DNA from 3 places in the Staphylococcus lutrae genome. Region 2 is predicted to be linked to each of the others. Evidence: predicted binding sites of a transcription regulator. Region 2 holds the regulator's gene; each other region holds the start of a gene.

Region 1 (7,246 bases), 370 kb from region 2:
AGCGACAAATGATTTCACAGCATCCGGGGGTGACGGTTTCAATATGCTTATCGGACCACGTGAAGAAGGCATTTCTCTTGAACAAGTATTGGCAAATTATTTGAAGACAGCAGATTTATCACAATATGCGACGCTTGAACCTCAACGTCTCATTAACGGGAAGCCGGCAAAAGAAAATACCACAACTGGAAACAAAGTGATAGCTTTCCCAAAATCAAAACAAACAGCAAACATTTCAACGGCGTCAACGCAAATGAAGCAAGCAACGATGGCTGCTACACGATATCCATCAACGTTGCAGACAGCAATGAAGCCGAATGATATAACGGTCAGTACAGCAACAGCCATGTTGGCATCACATGAACAGCATGTCATGATGCAAGACATACAACAACTTCCCAACACGGGTGCTGAAGAAAAAGCACCAATGGCAGGTGGCTTGCTGATGATAGGTGCAGGGCTCATCATTATGCGTCGTCAAAAGCGCCGAACATCATTTAAGTGAATACCATGAAAGGGGCTGGGACACAGACATTCAGTTCCAGGGAATGTAAAATAAACTGTGTAAGTAGAGTGCGTACGGCTCTGCTTCGCAGTTTATTTTTTTATTTTCCTAGCGCGCTAACGCTTGCTAGATCCATAAAAAGTGTTGGTTAAAAAACAAACCAATCACTTTTTACGGATTCTAAGCATAACTCTATGCATAGTGTTAAAATACACTTAAGATACTATGGAGGTAACATGATGGCTCGTAAAAAACGTAATCCTAAATCTGTTGAATTAGCTAATAGAATTATTTCTGAGTATGCTCCCGAAACTGTTGAAGATATGGAAGAGGCGTTAAAGGATATTTTCGGACCCATGTTTGAAGCTATGTTACAAGGTGAAATGAATAATCATCTAGGTTATTCTTCGAATGATAAATCTGACAAATTTACAGAAAATAGACGTAATGGCTATGGAAATAAGACATTAAAAACTTCTAAAGGAGAAGTTGAAATTAATGTACCCAGAGATAGAGATGCTTCATTTGATCCAAAATTAATCAAGAAGCGCCAACGAGATGTTTCGGAAATTGAAGATAAAGTAATTTCTATGTATGCCAAAGGCATGTCTCAACGTGATATTTCATCAACTATAGAAGACATTTATGGATTTTCCGTATCACATGAAATGATTTCTGATATTACAGATGCCGTTATACCTGAGATGGAAGAATGGCAAAGTAGACCTTTAGAAAAGTGTTATACTTTCGTTTTTGTAGACTGTCTGTACACAAAGATTAGAAATGATTATGAAATAAAGGAATACGCAGTTTACACAATACTAGGTTATACAATTGATGGCCGAAAACAAATTCTAGGTTTATGGTTAAATGAAACTGAAAGTAAGCATAAATGGATGCAAATCTTTGATGAAATCAAAGCTAGAGGTGTAGAAGATATTTTCTTTTTATCAATGGATGGTGTATCAGGTTTAGAAGCTGGTGTTAAAGCTATCTTCCCACAAACTATCGTTCAAAGATGTATCGTACACCTAGTCAGAAATTCAATTAAATATGTACCTAGTAAAGATTATAAAGCTTTTACTGCTTCCCTTAAAAAAGTTTATGGAGCAACTTCCTTAAAAGCATGTCATACCGCCTTTGAAGCATTTAAACAACAATGGTCTCAATACCCTGGAGCCGTTGATGTGTGGATCCGAAATTTCGCACATGTAGAACAATTATTCGATTACGGAAGTAATATTAGAAAAATTATGTACACTACAAACGCTGTAGAAAGTATTCATTCTAGTTACCGCAAGGTAACAAAAAAAGGCGCATTCCCTAATGAGCATGCACTCCTAAAACTTCTGTTTATTCGAACTAAAGAACTTGAAAAGAAATGGTCAACTGGCTTCATTCCAAACTGGTCTATGGTTATGAATCAGCTCCTTTTACATGATCAAATTAAGAATAGAGTTATAAAGTATCTTGAATAACTTACACACTTAATTTGACAAACCCCAGTTCCATTAAGAAAAAGCCGTCAAAAATTCATTTTTTAGAATTTGACGGCTTTTTTCTTAATTAGCGAACGAAAACTAGCACTAATTTTGGCCAGTTTTCGTATATTTACTGCCATGAGTGCGATGCCAAGTTCACATTCAACTTTTGATTGAGTGCGAACCGATAATCTTTGGAAACCCAAATTAGCCTTCAGATTTCCAAAAGTTGATTCAACATCTATCTTTCTCTTTTGATAAATGTGTTTTTTCTTTGGATCTGAAAGCTGCTTATTTGTGAAAGCTTTAAAATAGTCCCAAGTTAGATTTTTAAATAAGCTTTTATTTGTGTTGGGGTGAGTACTTTGTTTCATACATTGACTTCGTAATGGACAGCCCACACACTCTTCACATGCATATCATTTAAAATCTCTTTGAATACCGTATCCGTCTCTTCTCTTTCTGTAACTTCGAAAATGTAATGTCTTCTTATTCGGACATATGTAATAATCTTCTATCTCGTTGTATTCCCAGTTAGCAGTAATAAATGGATTGTTTTTATATTTACGCTGCTTCTCTTTGAGATACATACTATAAGTGATCAAAGGTGTTTTCTCAAATTTATCTAGTATCATGGTATAGTTGTATTCACTTCCGTAACCTGCATCTGCCACGATATACTCCGGAATGTCACCATATAATTCTTTCATTTCATTCAAAAACGGCTCCAGTGTTCTCGTATCTCCTGGTTTATTATACACGCCGTAGGCTAGTATAAATTGATTATTTGTTGCTATTTGTAAGTTATAACCTGGTTTTAATTGTCCATTTTTCATGTGGTCATCTTTCATTCTCATAAATGTCGCATCATGATCAGTCTTAGAATAACTTTTTCTGTCGCCATAAATTTCCATTTGTTTGTCATATTTTAATTTACGGTCTTTAAAATCTTGGACGGCTTTCTTACTTTGTCTCACCTTACTTCTTTCTTTTCTAAGGCTTTTTCTTGTTTTTACATCTTGAGTCGTTTCAATTTCAGACGTGAGCGCATCATCTTTAAAACCTAAATGCGTCTCTATTTGATTCAGTTCTTCACTTGTTAATTCATGCCCAGATTCACGCTTGATTTCAGGAATAATCTCTTCAGAAACGAGTTGCTCATATAATGCCGTAGATTTTTCAATGACAGACTGACTAAAACGCTTCGTATTAGCTAGCCATTGGAATGTGTACTTATTCGCATTTGCTTCTATTTTTGTGCCATCAATATAAATGACATCCTCTGTAATGAGTTTATCTTCTAATAATTGTGCTCTTAAACCGACAAATAAAATATGTAGAAATTTCATCATATGGGGGTTCACTCTAAAGCGATTGATTGTTCTATAAGTTGGCGTTTGGCCTTGCGCAAGCCACATCATTCGGCAACTATCTTTTAAAAGGTGTTCGATTCTTCGGCCTGAAAAAACAGAATGAGTATAACCATACAGTATGATTTTTAACATCATTTTGGGGTGGTATGATGAAGGACCTCTTTGGCTATAATATGGATTAAAAGCTTCTTGGGGAATAGATTCTACCAGCTTGTTGATAATGAATACGATATCATTTTCTGGAAAAGACATCTCAGTTTCTATTGGAAGTGTAAGTTGAAACATGTTATAATTTTTGTACATATAAAGCACCCCTGTCTATTATTTTTGTGGTTATTAATAATTATACGGGAAGTGCTTTATTTTTTTAAGTCATATCTAAAAAGAGCTCTGATTAAATGTTTTTTGACATCTAATCAGAGCTTTTTTAACAAACTAGGGGGGATTATGTCCCACCCCCTTTTTCGTGATGATACATAATATCGATGTAAAGTAATGAAACGAGATGACCGTTTTCGCCATGTTTATAAAAGTTGTATCCCTTTCCTTTTTCGTCATCGTGTGTATGCCTCAATCCACTTGATACGACATATGCGATGACGATGAATAGGCGTCACGCACTTAGGGATTCCTATGTATGATTTAGGTATTTCCCTAATATCAACATCATGTGAATAAATGTACAATCAAAGTAAGTAGGTGTGCCAATGTGTGAGAAGGAGGAGAATTATGGCTAAATTTGGAATGCAATTTTTTAAACCGACTGAAAAGTTTAATGGGAATTGGTCAGTATTAGAACATAAAAGCCGTGAATGGGAGAAAATGTATCGAGAACGGTGGAGCCACGATAAAGTTGTACGAACAACACATGGTGTAAACTGTACCGGATCTTGTTCTTGGAAAGTATTTGTAAAAAATGGTGTCATCACATGGGAAAATCAACAAATTGATTATCCAAGTTGTGGACCGGATATGCCGGAATTTGAACCACGTGGCTGCCCTCGTGGCGCGTCATTTTCTTGGTATGAATACAGTCCGTTACGTATTAAATATCCATATGTAAGAGGCAAACTTTGGGATTTGTGGACAGCAGCGTTAGAGGAATATCAAGATCCAATCAAAGCATGGGCGTCCATTGTAGAAGATGAAGAAAAAGCAAAAATATACAAATCAGCACGTGGTAAAGGCGGACATGTACGAACGAATTGGAAAGATGTTTCACAACTCATCGCTGCACAATTGATTTATACGATTAAAAAAGATGGTCCAGACCGCATTGCTGGGTTTACACCTATTCCAGCAATGTCGATGATTAGTTACGCTGCAGGCGCACGTTTTATCTCGTTACTCGGTGGTGAAATGTTAAGCTTTTATGATTGGTATGCCGATTTACCACCAGCTTCTCCACAGATTTGGGGAGAGCAGACAGACGTGCCAGAATCTAGCGATTGGTACAATGCCGCTTACATTATGATGTGGGGTTCAAACGTGCCTTTAACGAGAACACCAGATGCGCATTTCATGACTGAAGTCCGTTATAAAGGGACAAAGGTCGTATCCATTGCCCCAGATTATGCTGAAAATGTCAAGTTTGCTGACAATTGGTTAGCACCGAATCCTGGAACCGATGCGGCTGTTGCGCAAGCGATGACACATGTCATTTTACAAAAGTATTATCAAGACGAACCTTCTGAAATGTTTATCAACTATGCGAAACAATATTCGGATATGCCGTTTGTATTGTGTCTCGACCAAGATGAGAATGGTTACAAAGCTGGCCGTTTCTTACGCGCGAGTGATTTGGGACAAGCTTCTGAAAATAGTGAATGGAAACCTATGATTATTGATCGACGCACAGACACGTTACAAGTACCGAATGGCACAATGGGTCAACGCTGGGAAGAAGGAAAGCAATGGAATCTCAAATTAGAAAATGAATCAGGAGAAGTCATTGATCCAGCGATGTCTGTGATTGACGGTGACTATGAACTGGTGACCATGCAATTTCCATATTTTGATAACGCAGGCAATGGCGTATTTAAACGCGTTATCCCAGCACGTCGCGTTGCACTCGCAAATGGTGAGACGACTTATGTGGCAACAGTGTTTGACCTCATGATGAGTCAATATGGCGTGAAACGTTTTAATCATGAAACAGAAGCCCAAAGTTTTGACGATGCGACATCATTCTATACACCGGCATGGCAAGAAAAAATCACAGGGGTTAAAGCTTCTGTGGTCACACAGGTGGCACAAGAATTTGCACAAAATGCCATCGATACGGGTGGGCGTTCTATGATTATTATGGGCGCGGGTATCAATCATTGGTTCAACTCAGATACGATTTACCGTTCAATTCTTAACCTGGTGATTTTATGCGGTTGTCAAGGCGTCAATGGTGGCGGTTGGGCACACTATGTGGGTCAAGAGAAATGCCGCCCTATTGAAGGTTGGAGTACGATTGCTTTTGCGAAAGATTGGCAAGGACCGCCTCGCCTACAAAATGGCACGAGCTGGTTCTATTTTGCAACAGACCAATGGAAATATGAAGAATCAGGTGTGGATCGTTTAGCTTCACCGTTAGCTGAGAATATTAAGTTACAACATCCGGCTGATTATAACGTATTGGCTGCACGAAATGGCTGGTTACCTTCTTATCCGCAATTTGATCGAAACAGTTTACTGTGGGGAGAAGAAGCGAAAGATGCAGGAGAATTTACGAATGAAGCGATTTTAAAACGTGCCATCGATGATGTGAAATCGAGACGCACACGCTTTGCAGTAGAAAATCCAGGATTGCGAAAAAATCATCCGAAATCATTATTTGTATGGCGATCTAATTTGATTTCAAGTTCAGCTAAGGGTCAAGAATACTTCATGAAACATTTACTGGGAACTAAATCTGCGTTAATGGCCGAACCCAATGAAACTGATAAACCATCTGAAATTGAGTGGAGTGAAGAAACGGTCGGTAAATTAGACTTACTGGTTTCATTAGATTTCCGTATGACTGCGACACCACTCTATTCAGATATCGTCCTACCGGCTGCGACTTGGTATGAAAAGCATGATATTTCTTCGACAGATATGCATCCATTTATTCACCCATTTAATCCAGCGATTGACCCATTATGGGAATCACGTTCGGATTGGGATATTTTCAAAACATTGAGCCGTACGTTTTCTGAAATGGCCAGTGTTCATTTGACAGGCACATATAAAGACGTTGTGACGGCACCACTGGCACATGACTCAAAACAAGAAATTTCGATTGCTTATGGACAAGTGAAGGATTGGACGAAAGGAGAAATCGAAGCAATACCGGGTCAAACTATGCCGGCATTTGCAGTGGTTGACCGGACGTATACAGACATCTATGACAAATTCATTTCGGTGGGTCCATTACTAGAAAATGGAAAAGTTGGTGCACATGGGGTTAATTTCTCTGTTAAAGCACAATACGATGAACTGCGTAGTATGGTAGGAACATGGGAAGATGACACTGTTAAAAATAATAAACCACGAATCGATACGGCACGAAAAGTGGCTGATGTGATTTTAAATGTGTCTTCTGCAACGAATGGTCGAGTATCACAAAAGTCTTACGAAGATTTAGAAGCGCAAACGGGGATGCCACTCAAAGATATTTCGGCTGAACGGGCGTCTGAAAAAATTTCGTTTTTAAATATTACATCTCAGCCGCGTGAAGTCATTCCGACAGCCGTATTTCCAGGTTCGAACAAACAAGGAAGACGGTATTCACCATTTACAACGAACATTGAACGTCTCGTACCGTTCAGAACATTAACTGGGCGTCAAAGTTTTTACATTGACCATGAAGTGTTCCAACAGTTCGGCGAAGCCCTTCCTGTGTATAAGCCGACACT
Region 2 (7,246 bases):
TTTGCGCCTTCGACAATTTGACCGGAAAGAGGGCGCAATCGTTGCGCTAATGTTTTAATCAGTGTGGATTTTCCAATACCGTTAGGACCAATCACACCGATATGATCGCCTTTGTTGATCTCAAAATGAATAGGCGCCGTTATGGCAGCATCATAACCAATGACTAAATCTTGAATGCGCATCACGTCGTTTCCAGTATTGCGGTCGAAATCAAATTGAATGTTCGCACTTCTCGCATCGAGCATAGGTTTTTCGATGCGCACCATTCTTTCTAACATTTTACGGCGACTTTTTGCCATGCCACTGGTCGAGGCACGGGTAATATTTTTCTCTACAAACGTTTCAAGTCGTTTGATTTCCCCTTGTTGACGTTCGTATTCACTGAGTCGTTTTTGATAGTATTGATCGCGTAACGTGATGAATTTAGCATAGTTTCCAACATAGTGCTTCACTTCACCGAGTGAAACATCATATATTTGTGTGACAATTTTATCTAAAAAGAAGCGGTCGTGGGAAATGATGACAATGGCCCCTTTAAAATATTTTAAATAGTCTTCAAGCCATTCGGTCGTTGCCATATCTAAATGGTTGGTCGGTTCATCGAGTAAAAGGATATCAGGCTCACTCAACAACATCTGCGCAAGTGCGAGACGTGTTTTCTGACCACCACTGAAATCTTGTATTGGGCGATGATAATCTGTTGTACTAAATCCGAGTCCATTCAGTACGGTTTTTATTTTGCTCTCATATTGGTAGCCGTCTTGTTGTTCAAATTGATTGGATAATTGCTCATATTTTGCGATATGGGCTTGATACGCATCAGATTCATAGTGATCTGCATGTGCTGCAAGCCAATCCGCTTCGTCTTGCATTCGTTGTCCAATTGTTTTTACTTCCTCAAAAGGGCGCGCCATTTCTTCTAAAACGCTATTTTGTGTGTTAAGTGTCATTTGCTGTGTTAGATAACCTATTTTTAGACCTTTTATTTTAGAAATATGGCCAGAGTCATAGGGTTCAACTTCGGCGATAATTTTCATAAGTGTAGATTTTCCAGCCCCGTTTCGACCAACAATGCCGATACGTTCACCCGTTTTTATTTCAAAATGAACCCCTTCAAAAATTGTTTCACCATCAAACGATTTTGTAATCTGACTTAATTGCATTAAAATCATAGGCACACTCCTTTCATCCTATTTATTGTACAATAAACCCCCATGCTATCAAACTGTTAAAGTTTTCATATGTATTAAATTAAGTTATAATAATGAGCATAAAGTGTGAACACCATCACATGTATTAGAAATGATTATCGGAGGACTTCATTATGGGAAAATCAATGAACAAAATTCCTAGAGCAACTTTAAAACGTCTCCCTTTGTACTATCGATTTGTGAACACTTTAAAAGCGAAAGGCGAAGATCGCGTTAATTCAAAGGCAATTAGTGAAGGCTTAAATATAGATTCAGCAACCATTCGCCGAGATTTTTCTTATTTTGGTGAGTTAGGTAAAAAAGGATACGGCTACAATATTGATAGTTTACTAGATTTTTTCAAATCAGAACTCAGTGATTCAGATGTCATTAAAATTGGTGTTGTTGGCGTTGGGCATTTAGGTACGGCCTTAATTTCATATAACTTCTCAATTCATGATGATATGACAATTACAGAGGCATTTGATATTAGCGAAGAGATTATAGGGACGACAGTAGGAGACGTGACGGTCAAATCAATGGATGAAATTAAAGCAACTGTAGCAGCAGGTGATTTAGAAGTCATAATCATTGCTACACCAGAATCTGCAGCCCAAGCCGTCACAGATCAGTTAGTAGAAGCGGGTATCAAAGGCATTCTTAACTTTACACCAAAACGCGTGAACGCCCCGCAAAATGTTCAAGTCCATCAGATAGATTTAGGGGTTGAATTGCAATCATTACTCTTTTTTATGAAGAACTACGGTACCATAAAGTCATAGTAGTCTATATGACGCTCAATCTCATCGTTTGTCTTCATATTTGAATCATGTAATATTTGAGTGAGATGCTTTTTCATCTTATTAAATACATCGATTTAAAGCGCTAATTTCTATCAAATTGGGTAGGAATTAGCTTTTTCTATTGTCAGTGAGATTGGCAAGACGATTGTTGTGAGATGATGACATGTTGAATAAGTTAGGAAAATGAGTGATGCATATAAGTTGGATAAATCTGCAGAACCCTATTTAAATGAAGTCTGTATGGCAAGTCATATGAAATGAATTTGTTGAGAATTTAAGGGTGAATTTATGATAAAATAGCGAGTGAGACTAAAAGAGGAATCTATACATATGAAGTCAGATGATGACGAAGCAAGACATGAAATCAAAAGCGTAATGATCATTTTGAGCCATGTTAAGTGATACATCAGTGATCAAATGACACATGCCGTTGAAATCGATATGAGGCCATGCGTGTGGTTTGATAACGAATGTGATATGTAAGCGGCTTGATGTTGACGCTACTTTTGAAAGTCATTAATGATGTATAGGATGGCCAATACATTAAGGAGGTACAATATGGAGCAATGGAGTAGAGAAAAGCGTTATCGTAAATATGAAGCAGCAAGTGAACAAGAAATACAAATATTAACAGACAAAGTCAATGCATCTCCATTTCGACAAACTTTTCATATTCAGCCACCAACAGGATTATTAAATCATCCCAATGGGCTTATTTTTTTTAACAATCACTATTATATTGCACATCAATGGTTTCCTTTAGGTGCGGTACATGGGTTGAAATATTGGCGATTATTGAAAGGTCAAAATCTCGTGCAACTTGAAGACCAAGGTATCGGATTGCGTCCAGACAATGAATATGATAGCCATGGTGTCAACAGTGGATCGGCATTTGTATTTAATGAAACATGCTATTACATGTATACAGCAATGCATCGTGATTCAGAGTGGCACGGTTATAGGAGTCAAATTGTGGCACGCGTAAATGAGGATGGGTCCGTTCAGAAAATATTACCTCCTGCCATTCCAACACCGCCTTCAGGTTATACACAGCAATTTCGAGATCCTAAAGTATTTGAAAAAGATGGCAAATTATATGCGATGATAGGGGCACAGCGTCATAATCAAACCGGTTGTATCGTATTATACGAGGCTGTTCAACCAGAAGGGCCTTGGCAATTTAAAGGTGAAATTAAAACAAACTTAGATCATTTTGGAGTAGTATGGGCATGTCCCGATTATTTTCAAATACATGGGAAAGATGTTCTCTTATTTTGCCCGAGAGGCGTCACATCAAAAGATGACAGATATCAAAATCAATATCTAAGTGGTTATATCATTGGACATTTAAACTTTGAAACATTAGTGTTTGAGCATGGTCCATTCATTGAATTGGATCAAGGGTTTGATTTTTATGCACCACAAACGATGTGTGATGAAGTGGGACGTCGTGTGATGATGGCGTGGATGGGACTTCCCAATACGAATTATCCTACCGATGATGAGGGATGGGCACATTGTTTAACCTTACCTAGAATCTTAACGATTGAGCATGATCGGCTAAAACAAAAACCACATATGGATTTGAGAAAATTACGTCAAAATGAGGAAGTCGCACTTGGCTATGCAAACAAATTTGTTAAGCAATTACACCCGTATGAAGGGGTACAATACGAACTTGTTGTTGACATTCTTGAAAATGAAGCGTCAGCGTTTGAATTACAATTGCGAGCATCGCGAGAAGAAGCAACGATTATTCGATATGAAACAGGAACGCGAATGCTGTCGCTTGAGCGTTTTGATAGTGGGGCGTTACCTTATCCCGTTGAAGGGACAATGAGGAAAGCACAATTGAACACTGAGCTCACGCGATTACGTATTTTTGTAGACACATCAAGCATTGAGATATTTTGTAACGATGGAGAAAGTGTGTTGTCCGCTAGAATTTTCCCACAGGTCAGCTCAAATAAAATTAAAGTTGTGACGGACTCTGGTCAAATTTATTTAAAAATGACGAAATATGATTTGATACCTGTGAATGAGTAATGAGACGTTAATCACTATCTAGAAAGAGCCTAAAAATGGAATAGGGATGAACGAATGATGTATGATTTGTGTCCCAAGTCAAATACACCCCAAAAGATGGTTTGAATCCAACTTTTGGGGTGTATAACGTGTGCTTGATTTTTAAAGAAATAGGATGAACAGTCAGCTTAAATTTTTTTGATATTTCTTACAGAGACGTAGCAAAACTCATCATTTTTAAAATAGACGATACGTTCTTTTGAGTCTATGCTACTAATATTTCTTCTGTTTAAAACAAAACTGTTGTGACATCTAAAGAAACGATCATCTAACTGTGCAAGCTCTTTAAGATTGCCATAAAACTCGATTTGTCGATTATCCAAATGAGCAATTAAGCGATGAGATTTAGGTGAGGATTCGAAAAACATGACGTCATCATAGCTCACGTAAACAGAGCTGCTCCCACGTTTTAATTCTAACGTCTCAACAGTATGATCTTTAGTCAACAAATCAAGCCGTTTTAAAGCCGTTTCTAGACAGTCAATAATCCGTGTTCTCAGTTCATCTGGATCATCTTTAAAAATAAAATCCATTGCAGCCACTTTGTAAACAAAAGTGAGATAAGTGAGTTCACTATGACTCGTGACAAAGATGATATTTCCAATTGGGTCGTGCTTGCGAATCTCACTACCGAGTTTAATCCCGTTGATGTCTGACTCTAATTGAATATCTAAAAAATAACAACCCACATCAGTCATATTTTTAGACGTTTCCAAAATGGCATACGGATCATCCGTGACGATTTCAATTTCCATAGGTTTTTCTTCAATCATGATGTAATTTTCAATGATAGAGACCATACGCTCACGCTGTTTTGGATCATCTTCACAAATCAAAATTTTCATTATTCACACTCCCTTGTTCCTCATCGTTCATAATTTCCAATTTTTGCACAAAATAATGATTTTCAATCGTCGTATCAAGGAATGCATTTTCAGTTTGATCAATAATTTCTTTCAAAGTGGTTAAACCAATACCCCGATTTTTCCCTTTAGTCGAAAATCCGTCTTGCATTAACGTATGGAGTTTGGGCATGTCTTTCGGTGCTTTGTTCATGATCACAATCAACACGGACGTGTCCGTTTTGATAAATGCGATTTGTATCATTGGATTGTCAATCGCATAAGAAGCTTCAATTGCGTTGTCTAAAATAATACCTAATGCCCGGCTTAAATTAATAGATTCCATATGGATTTCAGTAATTTCATCTGCGACTTCCACACTGATTTCAATATTTTTTTCTTGAGCTTGTAAAATTTTAGTCGTGATTAAACCTTTAATTTCTCGAACTTTTAAGTTTTCAACGCCATTGAGTTTAACCGAGTGTGATTCAAAGTCACTTTTAAGCGGACTAATATGTTCATGATAGTATTTTTTCAATCCTGGTAAGTCATCTTCGCGTAAGTACTCAGACATGGTCAACAGGATGTTAATATAATCATGACGGAATTTCCGCATTTTATTGTTAATCTTCTCTATTTGTAATGTATATTTGTAATAATCTTCTAATTCTTGTTTTTTTCGTCGATAATTCATTTCACGTTCAATCGTTAAAGTGGTTACAATAATCAACAATGCAAAGATTAAAAAGGAAATAAAATAAATAACACCTAAAGTTTTAAACTCATTCATGGTGTCGACGGACTTAGGCATTAAATAGAAAAAGACGTAGACACCCACAGCTAAGGCTAAAATTAAAAGTGTTAAATATAAACGATTTAAATGTAACCATGAGAGTTTGAATTTATTCAGGACGAATACAAGGATAAATGCTAAGAAATAGCAACAAAGCGCAAAGAATAACGTATACAAAACGATAGAGACATAATCATTCACATGAAGATTGATTAAGTATGTATAAACAATCACACCAAAAAAACTACTTATGGTCAAAATAAGTACTGTAATCAATACTGAAATAATCCCAAGCGCCTTCGCACGTTTGTAGTAAAAAACAAAAAAGGCTAGGATGAAATAAAAAAGACTATAGCGTTCAAAAATAAAATATAGAACAAGTCCAGGGATTACAATCCCGACAAGTATCAGGAAGTAATCCCTAGAAGTATATTTGTATTTCTGAATCATGCCTGTAATTGAGGCGAATAGAAAAGTTTGAAACAACACAGTTAATGTAGATAAAACAATTTCCAATTTTTATACACGCTTTCTAAAAATTATTTTATTCTTCTTCTAATAATTCTTCAGGAATTTCAGGTTCATCGAAAAATCCAAAGCTGAAAGGGATTTTCGCAAAGTTACCGATGGATTGGAAAAAATGAACAATAAAGTTAAGAATGCTATCGAAAAATTTCATGTTAAGTTTCCTCCTTAGACTTAAAAATAGGTAATAATGTTAAAGATTGTAATATGGCACCATACAAAATAAATTTGTTATACGGTTCAGAAACGATGAATGATGCGATGATGAGTAGCCCCATTGCAAAACAAGATCGAATTTTTAACCCTTTAATTCTTTTCTTTGCAATCGGTTTCTTCTTAGTCGCTGCGGGAGCATATCTCACAACAAGGAATGATCCCAATATAACCAATAATAACAAATATACAAACGGAATGTCATATCGCACTATTAACCATGGTACAAAAATAAAAAATAAAATGTTTTGAATATGGCAAAGTATTGAATTTTTTGCGTGCGCACCGTTTGAATAAAATCGTAAAACAAGAAAACTTATGTGAACAATTAGCGTGTATAAAAATAAGTGTAAAAGGAGTGCGAGCCCATAAGTAACGACAGCTTTAGAGAAATTAATGACAACTACTTGCATGCCTAAGCGTACTTTTAAAAATTCGATATGACTCAAATTTTGTTTTTGCTGTAGCTTAAGCGCTAATCTTTCGATGCCGTTATCAATGAATTTCATGACCTTCCTCCTTAATAACATTATAAGACACAATGTTTCAATTGATAGAAATTTTGCCTAACTGTTCAATAATTTTGCCTAACTGTTAAAAATAAGAATTATATTTAATACTAACATATTTTTTCCTACAGTTAAGCATAAAAAATGTTAAGTTACGCAATGAATGACACAAATTCAAAGAAACGTGTTCTAATATAGACATAATCACATTAAGTGATTGAGGTGAAGCGGTTTTGTAAAGCGTGTCTACCGCATGATTTACAAAACAAGCTGTATCAAGTTAAAT
Region 3 (7,246 bases), 290 kb from region 2:
ACCTCAACAACATATCCGGATTGTTCAAGGTTGTATTTTAATAATGTCACGATGGATTGTTCGTCATCAACGACTAGCACTCTTTGAGCCATAAATCTACCTCCTTATTATGATTATTTTCATTATACCTTAAAATAAGGTTAAAAATAATATATCATTTAGCATCTTTACAATAACTTCATGTTCGCTTAACAAAATCAACAACTATCATTTCGACTTTCATTCTATCTGTAAATCCCATGATTAAAACCGCATCGACCTAGCTATCCACGTCAATTTGAAACGTCACAAAGTGAAATCCCGTAGCAAAATAAAAAGCTGATTCATCCTCAGTGGATCATCAGCTTTTTATCGATTTATGCGGTATGGCACGCAACCCTACCTCATATTGACGACTTATAGATTTTTAATCAGTGCATCCGCAAACTCTGACGTTTTCACTTCTGTTGCACCTTCCATCAAACGTGCAAAATCGTATGTCACCACTTTTGATTCGATTGTTTTTTCAACAGAATGTGTAATCAAATCTGCGGCTTCTTGCCAACCGATATGTTCTAACAGTAACACACCAGATAATAATACCGAACATGGATTTACTTTATCTAAGTTTGCATATTTAGGTGCTGTACCATGCGTTGCTTCAAAAATAGCATGCCCTGTTTCAGAGTTAATGTTTGCACCTGGTGCAATACCGATACCGCCTACCTGAGCAGCCAATGCATCTGAAATATAGTCACCATTAAGGTTCATTGTCGCAACGACATCGTGCTCAGCCGGACGTGTTAAAATTTGTTGTAAGAAAATATCAGCGATAGAATCTTTAATAATAATTTTACCGTCTTTTTCAGCTTGTTCTTGAATCGCATCAGCAGCTTCTTTACCTTTTTCCTCTACGAGACGATCGTACTGTTGCCATGTGAATACTTGATCACCGAATTCATTTTCAGCTAAATCATAGCCCCATTGTTTGAATGCACCTTCTGTAAATTTCATAATATTTCCTTTGTGTACTAACGTTACAGATTTACGGTTATTATCCAATGCATATTGAATCGCTGCACGCACAAGACGCTCTGTTCCTTCTTTCGATACCGGTTTAATACCGATTCCAGACGTTTCAGGGAAGCGGATATTTTTCGCACCCATTTCATTTTGTAAGAAGTCAATTACTTTTTTAACTTCTTCACTGCCTTCTTTAAATTCAATTCCTGCATAAATATCTTCAGTATTTTCACGGAAAATGACCATATCAGTCTCTTCAGGATGCTTAACCGGAGATGGCACACCTTTGAACCAACGTACAGGTCTTAAACAATTGAATAGGTCTAATTCTTGACGTAAGGCCACATTCAATGAGCGAATACCGCCACCAATTGGCGTTGTTAATGGACCTTTGATTGCAATTAAATATTCTTTAATCGTATCCAAAGTTTCTTGAGGCAACCATTCGCCTGTTTGATCGTAGGCTTTTTGTCCTGCTAATACTTCTTTCCAAGCAATTTTTTTGTCACCGTTATAGGCTTTTTCAACTGCCGCATCAATCACACGACTTGCTGCTTTCCAAATATCTGGCCCGATACCATCACCAATAATAAATGGAACTATAGGTTGATTCGGGACTTGTAAGCCACTCTCCGTTTTTACGATCTTTTCACTCATGTTAAATACCTCCGAAATTAAAAATTTGATTATTGATTTCTATAATTAACGTTGCGCAATAGGAACATATTTACGATTCACATCACCAATGTATGTGGCACGCGGACGCATAATTCTGTTGTCTCTCAATTGCTCTAAAATATGCGCAGTCCAACCTGCTGTCCGACTTACAGCGAAAATAGGTGTAAACAGATCATGTTCAATACCCATGCTGTGATACACTGTCGCGCTGTAAAAATCAACATTTGGCAGTAGACCTTTCTCATTTTTCATGACTTCAGCAATTTTAACAGAGACGTCAAACAGTTCACTTTGTCCTGTTTCATTCGTTATTTTTTGACTCATTTCTTTTAAATATTTAGCTCGTGGATCACCATTTTTATATACGCGATGACCAAAGCCCATCACTTTATCTTTATTTTCAAATGCTTTTTTCAAATATGCATCAACATTTTCAACTGAACCAATTTCAGTCAACATGCGCATCACACGTTCATTTGCACCACCATGTAAAGGCCCTTTTAGTGAAGCGACCGCTGCAGTGACACCCGAATACATGTCTGATAACGATGAAACCGCGCATCGCGCAGTAAACGCTGAAGCATTCAATTCATGATCAGCATGAAGAATAAGGGCTTTATTAAAACCTTCAACTTCTACATCTGATGGTTTTTCACCTCTCAGCATATACAAGAAGTTCGCCGCATAACTAAGCGAAGGATCTGGTTTAACAGGTTCTTTTCCTGCTCTCACTCTTGCAAAAGACGTTACAAGTGAAGCGATTTTGGCTTGAATGCGAATCGCACGTTCTTGTAATGCCGCTTCACCATTATCTTCAGCATTTTCATCAAAATGTGCGAGGAAAGAGACTGATGTTCGCAAGGCTGTCATAGGGTGTACTTGATCAGTCGTATACGCCTCAAAATGACTGTACATTTTTGGATTTAAAGTCATATATTTAAAAAGTTTTTCTTTTAATTCAGATAATTCTTGCTCTGTTGGTAAACGGTAATTCCACAATAAAAAGATGATTTCTTCAAATTCTGCATTTTCAGTTAAATCATCAATATCATAACCTGCATAAGTTAATTGGCTATCTATAATTGAACTGATTTTCGTTTCAGCTGCAATGATGCCTTCTAGGCCTCTCACTAATTCTGCCATATGAATTTCCCCTTTACATTGTATTCATTCTTTGTAATGGCTTTCAAATACTATTATAGCCAATATCGTACGTTTTGTGAACATTTTAAGAACCTTCATATGTCAGAATAATCTTATAATATTTAACTAAATCTATTTTAATAAATTTCACAAACACTGTTGTAAAGCGCTTTCTAGAATGTTTAAAAGAAAAATTTTGCGATAATACAGCAGTCATTCGCATTCATTATCATAAATAATAATAAGAACGAATGTTTTTAACATTGATATGAAGGGCTTGTCTTATGATTGTTTCGCAAGGCTATCGATGTACTTTGATTCAACTTAAAATCCGTTTTAACAGCAGTGTTCCGACACTTTTAAATGTACTGGTACAGAAAACGGGCACGCGAAATGACGACATTCATTCCATCCCCCTATGATTGTACAAAAAAGCAGCCGAGATGATTTCGACTGCTTTTTTGATCTATGCACACATTATGGCGTTCATCATTGACTCAATTTAAGTTCAATGTATGAATCGCTTGCTTATCACATGTATCGTTCAACGCTTCTTTTATAAAACGTTGGCGTATCCTTCATAGACTTTACCTTGTGCTGCATCAACAGTAACAAGGATGTCATCTGGAATTGTTTCAATGACATTTTCGACACCGACAACAGTAGGTATTCCTTTTTCTAAACCAATAATGGCACTTGAAGAAGTGAGACCTGCTTCTTCAGTCACCAATGCGACCGCTTGATCTAAATAAGGAATAATCGCTTCGTCTATTGAAGGTGTCACAATCACTGCTTGTTCAAGCTGGCGACCTTTTAATTCTTCCGCATTTTTCACAACAACTGTACGACCAAATGCAGAAGTGCGACCAATACCTTGACCACTTGCTAAATCCTCGCCCACAAGATGTAACTTCATAAGGTTTGTCGTACCAGATTCTCCAGTCGGCACACCTGCAATGATAATGATTAAATCACCATTTTCAACACGTTCACTCTCAATCGTTGTAGCGACTGCGTTGTTAAGTAATTCATCAGTAGAATAATTACCTTGACGAACGACAGGATACACCCCCCATACGAGTGTACATTGACGTGCAGTCGTTTCGCGTGGCGTGACGGCAATAATATCCGATTTTGGACGATATTTTGCAATAGTACGTGCAGTAATACCACTTTCTGTTGCTGCCACAATCGCTTTTACTTTTAAATTCAATGCCGTATGTGCAGCGGATACACCAATCGCATTGACAAGAGAAGTTTCTACAAGCTTAGTCCGATCTGATAATAATTTTTTATAGTCTTGTGCTTGTTCTGCTGCAACTGCAATATCATGCATCGCTTTAACTGCTTCTTCAGGATAAGCGCCGGCAGCGGTCTCTCCTGAGAGCATAACTGCATCCGTACCATCATAAATCGCATTTGCCACATCTGATGCTTCTGCGCGTGTTGCACGTGGATTACGTTGCATTGAATCTAGCATTTGTGTTGCCGTAATGACCGGTTTACCTAATTTGTTACATTTACGGATTAAATCTTTTTGTACGATAGGTACTGCTTCAGGTGGGATTTCTACCCCCATATCTCCCCTTGCAACCATTAATCCATCAGAAACTTCCAAGATTTCATCGATGTTTTCAATACCTTCTTGGTTTTCGATTTTAGGAATGATGCTGATGGTGTTATTGCCTTCTTCTTCTAAAATTTTCCGGATTTCTAACACATCGCTAGCACGTCGAACAAAACTCGCCGCAATGAAGTCCACATCTTGTTGAATACCAAAGCGAATGTCTTCCGCATCTTTTTCTGTAATACCAGGTAAATTAACACGTACGCCCGGTAAGTTGACCCCTTTTTTATTTTTTAATTCTCCAGTATTTAATACATCACAATAGACTTCACCGGCATCATAATCGATGGACGCGACTTTTAATTCGATGAGACCATCGTCTAAAAGAATAAATGAACCGACTTCGATATCATTGATTAACTGATCATAAGTAACTGAGAATTTTTCTGGTGTCCCTTCCACTTCATGCATGCTAATCGTGACGTGTGTCCCTTTTTCTAGCGTAATCACACCATCTTTCATGTTGTGTGTCCGAATTTCAGGCCCTTTCGTATCGAGTAAGATACCGATATTCTTTTCTAACTTTTTCGCTATTTTACGAATTGAACGTATACGTGCCGCATGTTCATCGTGAGAGCCATGAGAAAAGTTTAATCGTGCAACATTCATCCCTGCTTTCATTAACTTTTCTAACATCACTTCTGACTCTGATGCTGGTCCAATCGTACAAACGATTTTAGTTTTTTTCATTGAAAATGCCCCCTAAATTATATGGATAATTCTTTCGTTAAACTCAACATACGTTGATTAATCGGACGTTCCGATGCGCTGAAAATGTCATCAAAACGCGTCGCAGTTAATTGATTGTTTTGAATGCCAACACCTTTTGCTGTTTCACCTTCAAGCAATAACTCCACAGCGTAGCCCCCTAAACGTGATGCCAATACACGATCCATTCCAGTTGGGCTACCACCACGCTGAATGTGTCCGAGTACAGATACTCGAGCGTCAACGTTAATATATTTCGTCAATTCTGATGCACACATATCTCCTGTCATACAACCTTCAGCAACGATAATAATAGAATGTTTTTTACCTCGGTCAATACCGTGTTGGATTTTTTCAGCAATATCTTTGATGTCCGTTTCTGTCTCAGGCAAAATAATTGTTTCAGCACCCACTGCCAACCCTGACCATAGTGCTAAATCACCACAATCACGTCCCATTACCTCAATAATAAAAGTACGTGCATGACTAGAAGCCGTATCACGAATTTTGTCAACGGATTCTATAATCGTATTTAATGCTGTATCGAAACCAATCGTAAAATCTGTCCCATTAATATCATTATCTATTGTACCAGGGATTCCAATCGTTTGAATCTCTTTACACTCTTCACTAATACGTTGTGCACCACGATAACTTCCGTCACCACCGATAACAACGAGACCTTCAATGCCCCGTTTTCTAAGGTTTTTAATGCCTTTTTCACGCACTTCTTTTTCTTTAAACTCTGGGCAACGCGCTGAGTATAAAAATGTTCCGCCACGTTGAATCGTGTCACCAACAGAACCCAACTCTAATTTGTGAATATCATCGTTAATGAGCCCTAAATATCCTTGATAAACACCATAAACCTCAATATTGTGATAAATCGCTTTTCGCACAACCGCTCGAATTGCCGCATTCATCCCTGGAGAATCTCCGCCACTTGTTAAAACTGCAATTTTTTTCATGTAGACATACCCTTTCTTGCATAGTTGTTATGTTAAAAATACCACAATTTCATCATGCATTCCATCAAAAAAAGAGACAAAAGTAAATGAAAACGGTTTATTCTCATATATTCATCAATCCGCCATATTCCAAGTTTTCATAGCACTTTCATACAGCTTATCCTCCTCAAATGTAAATCCCTCTCATTGCGTATCCGGCTATTTTACTCAGGTTTATTACGCATCGTATGTTGTGATTTTTGCACAATTCCCCTTTTGAATCTCCCTTCAATTGTTAAATCCACCCTATCCTTTGTCCTACACACTATCTCATATTTTCAAAGATGCGCCTTTAGTTTAAGACAAATCTAAAAAAGACTTGGTCAAATGTATCAACACTTGAACAAGCCTCGTTTAAAGAAAGGGTAGGTTTTGTGCCCTCCCTGTCAATTTTCAATTTTATTAAATGTGCTATTCTACATATGAACCAATGTTTCGAAACTTTTCAAAACGATCGGCTTTGATATCAGCAGGCGTCATATGTTGAAATGCTTCCAAATGCTTCTCGAATTTTTGCTTAATTCGTTTAGCAAGTCTTTCGACATCATGATGTGCACCGCCCAAAGGTTCTTTAACGACCTCATCGATGACGTTCAATTCTAACAAGTCATATGATGTGATTTTCATTGTTTCAGCAGCGATTTTAGCTAATGCGCTATCTTTCCATAAAATACCCGCTGCCCCTTCAGGCGAAATCACAGAGTATGTACTATTTTCTAACATCAGTAGACGATTGCTCACACCTAAACCGAGCGCACCCCCACTGCCGCCTTCACCAATCACAATAGAGATGATAGGCACCGTTAGTGACGCCATTGATATTAAATTACGGGCGATGGATTCACTCTGCCCACGTTCTTCGGCAGCTTTACCAGGGTAGGCTCCTTTCGTATCGATAAAAGTAAAGATAGGACGGTTGAATTTTTCAGCTTCTTTCATTAGTCTCAATGCTTTACGATAACCTTCCGGATGTGCCATACCAAAATTGCGATAAATATTATCCTTTGTATCTTTCCCCCGCTGTTGACCAATGACTGTGACAGGCTGACCATTAAAATAAGCGAGGCCACCAACAATTGCA

Evidence for each region. Region 2 encodes Rex, which represses fermentation and respiration genes when NADH is low (regulators of the CRP and FNR family bind a similar motif). Its sites were predicted from a motif close to TTGTGAAATATTTCACAA; they were not measured.
Region 1: a site for Rex is predicted at 4,028-4,045, ahead of B5P37_RS04060 (nitrate reductase subunit alpha). Genes of this name have one in related genera too.
Region 3: a site for Rex is predicted at 2,898-2,915, ahead of B5P37_RS00760 (citrate synthase). Genes of this name have one in related genera too.

What each region holds. Positions count from the first base shown of each region.
Region 1 is NZ_CP020773.1:804,572-811,817, reverse strand. It holds gene B5P37_RS04080 (5'-nucleotidase C-terminal domain-containing protein) at 1-505, shown strand, start outside; gene B5P37_RS04075 (IS256 family transposase) at 745-1,983, shown strand; partial or broken gene B5P37_RS04065 (IS1182 family transposase) at 2,046-3,662, opposite strand; gene B5P37_RS04060 (nitrate reductase subunit alpha) at 4,089-7,246, shown strand, end outside.
Region 2 is NZ_CP020773.1:435,568-442,813, reverse strand. It holds gene B5P37_RS02230 (ABC-F family ATP-binding cassette domain-containing protein) at 1-1,172, opposite strand, end outside; gene B5P37_RS02225 (redox-sensing transcriptional repressor Rex) at 1,325-1,972, shown strand; gene B5P37_RS02220 (sucrose-6-phosphate hydrolase) at 2,552-4,039, shown strand; gene agrA (quorum-sensing response regulator AgrA) at 4,207-4,923, opposite strand; gene agrC (quorum-sensing sensor histidine kinase AgrC) at 4,904-6,229, opposite strand; gene B5P37_RS02205 (AgrD family cyclic lactone autoinducer peptide) at 6,258-6,392, opposite strand; gene B5P37_RS02200 (accessory gene regulator AgrB) at 6,394-6,960, opposite strand.
Region 3 is NZ_CP020773.1:148,792-156,037, forward strand. It holds gene B5P37_RS00750 (response regulator transcription factor) at 1-92, opposite strand, end outside; gene icd (NADP-dependent isocitrate dehydrogenase) at 397-1,659, opposite strand; gene B5P37_RS00760 (citrate synthase) at 1,705-2,823, opposite strand; gene pyk (pyruvate kinase) at 3,380-5,140, opposite strand; gene pfkA (6-phosphofructokinase) at 5,158-6,126, opposite strand; gene B5P37_RS00775 (acetyl-CoA carboxylase carboxyltransferase subunit alpha) at 6,577-7,246, opposite strand, start outside.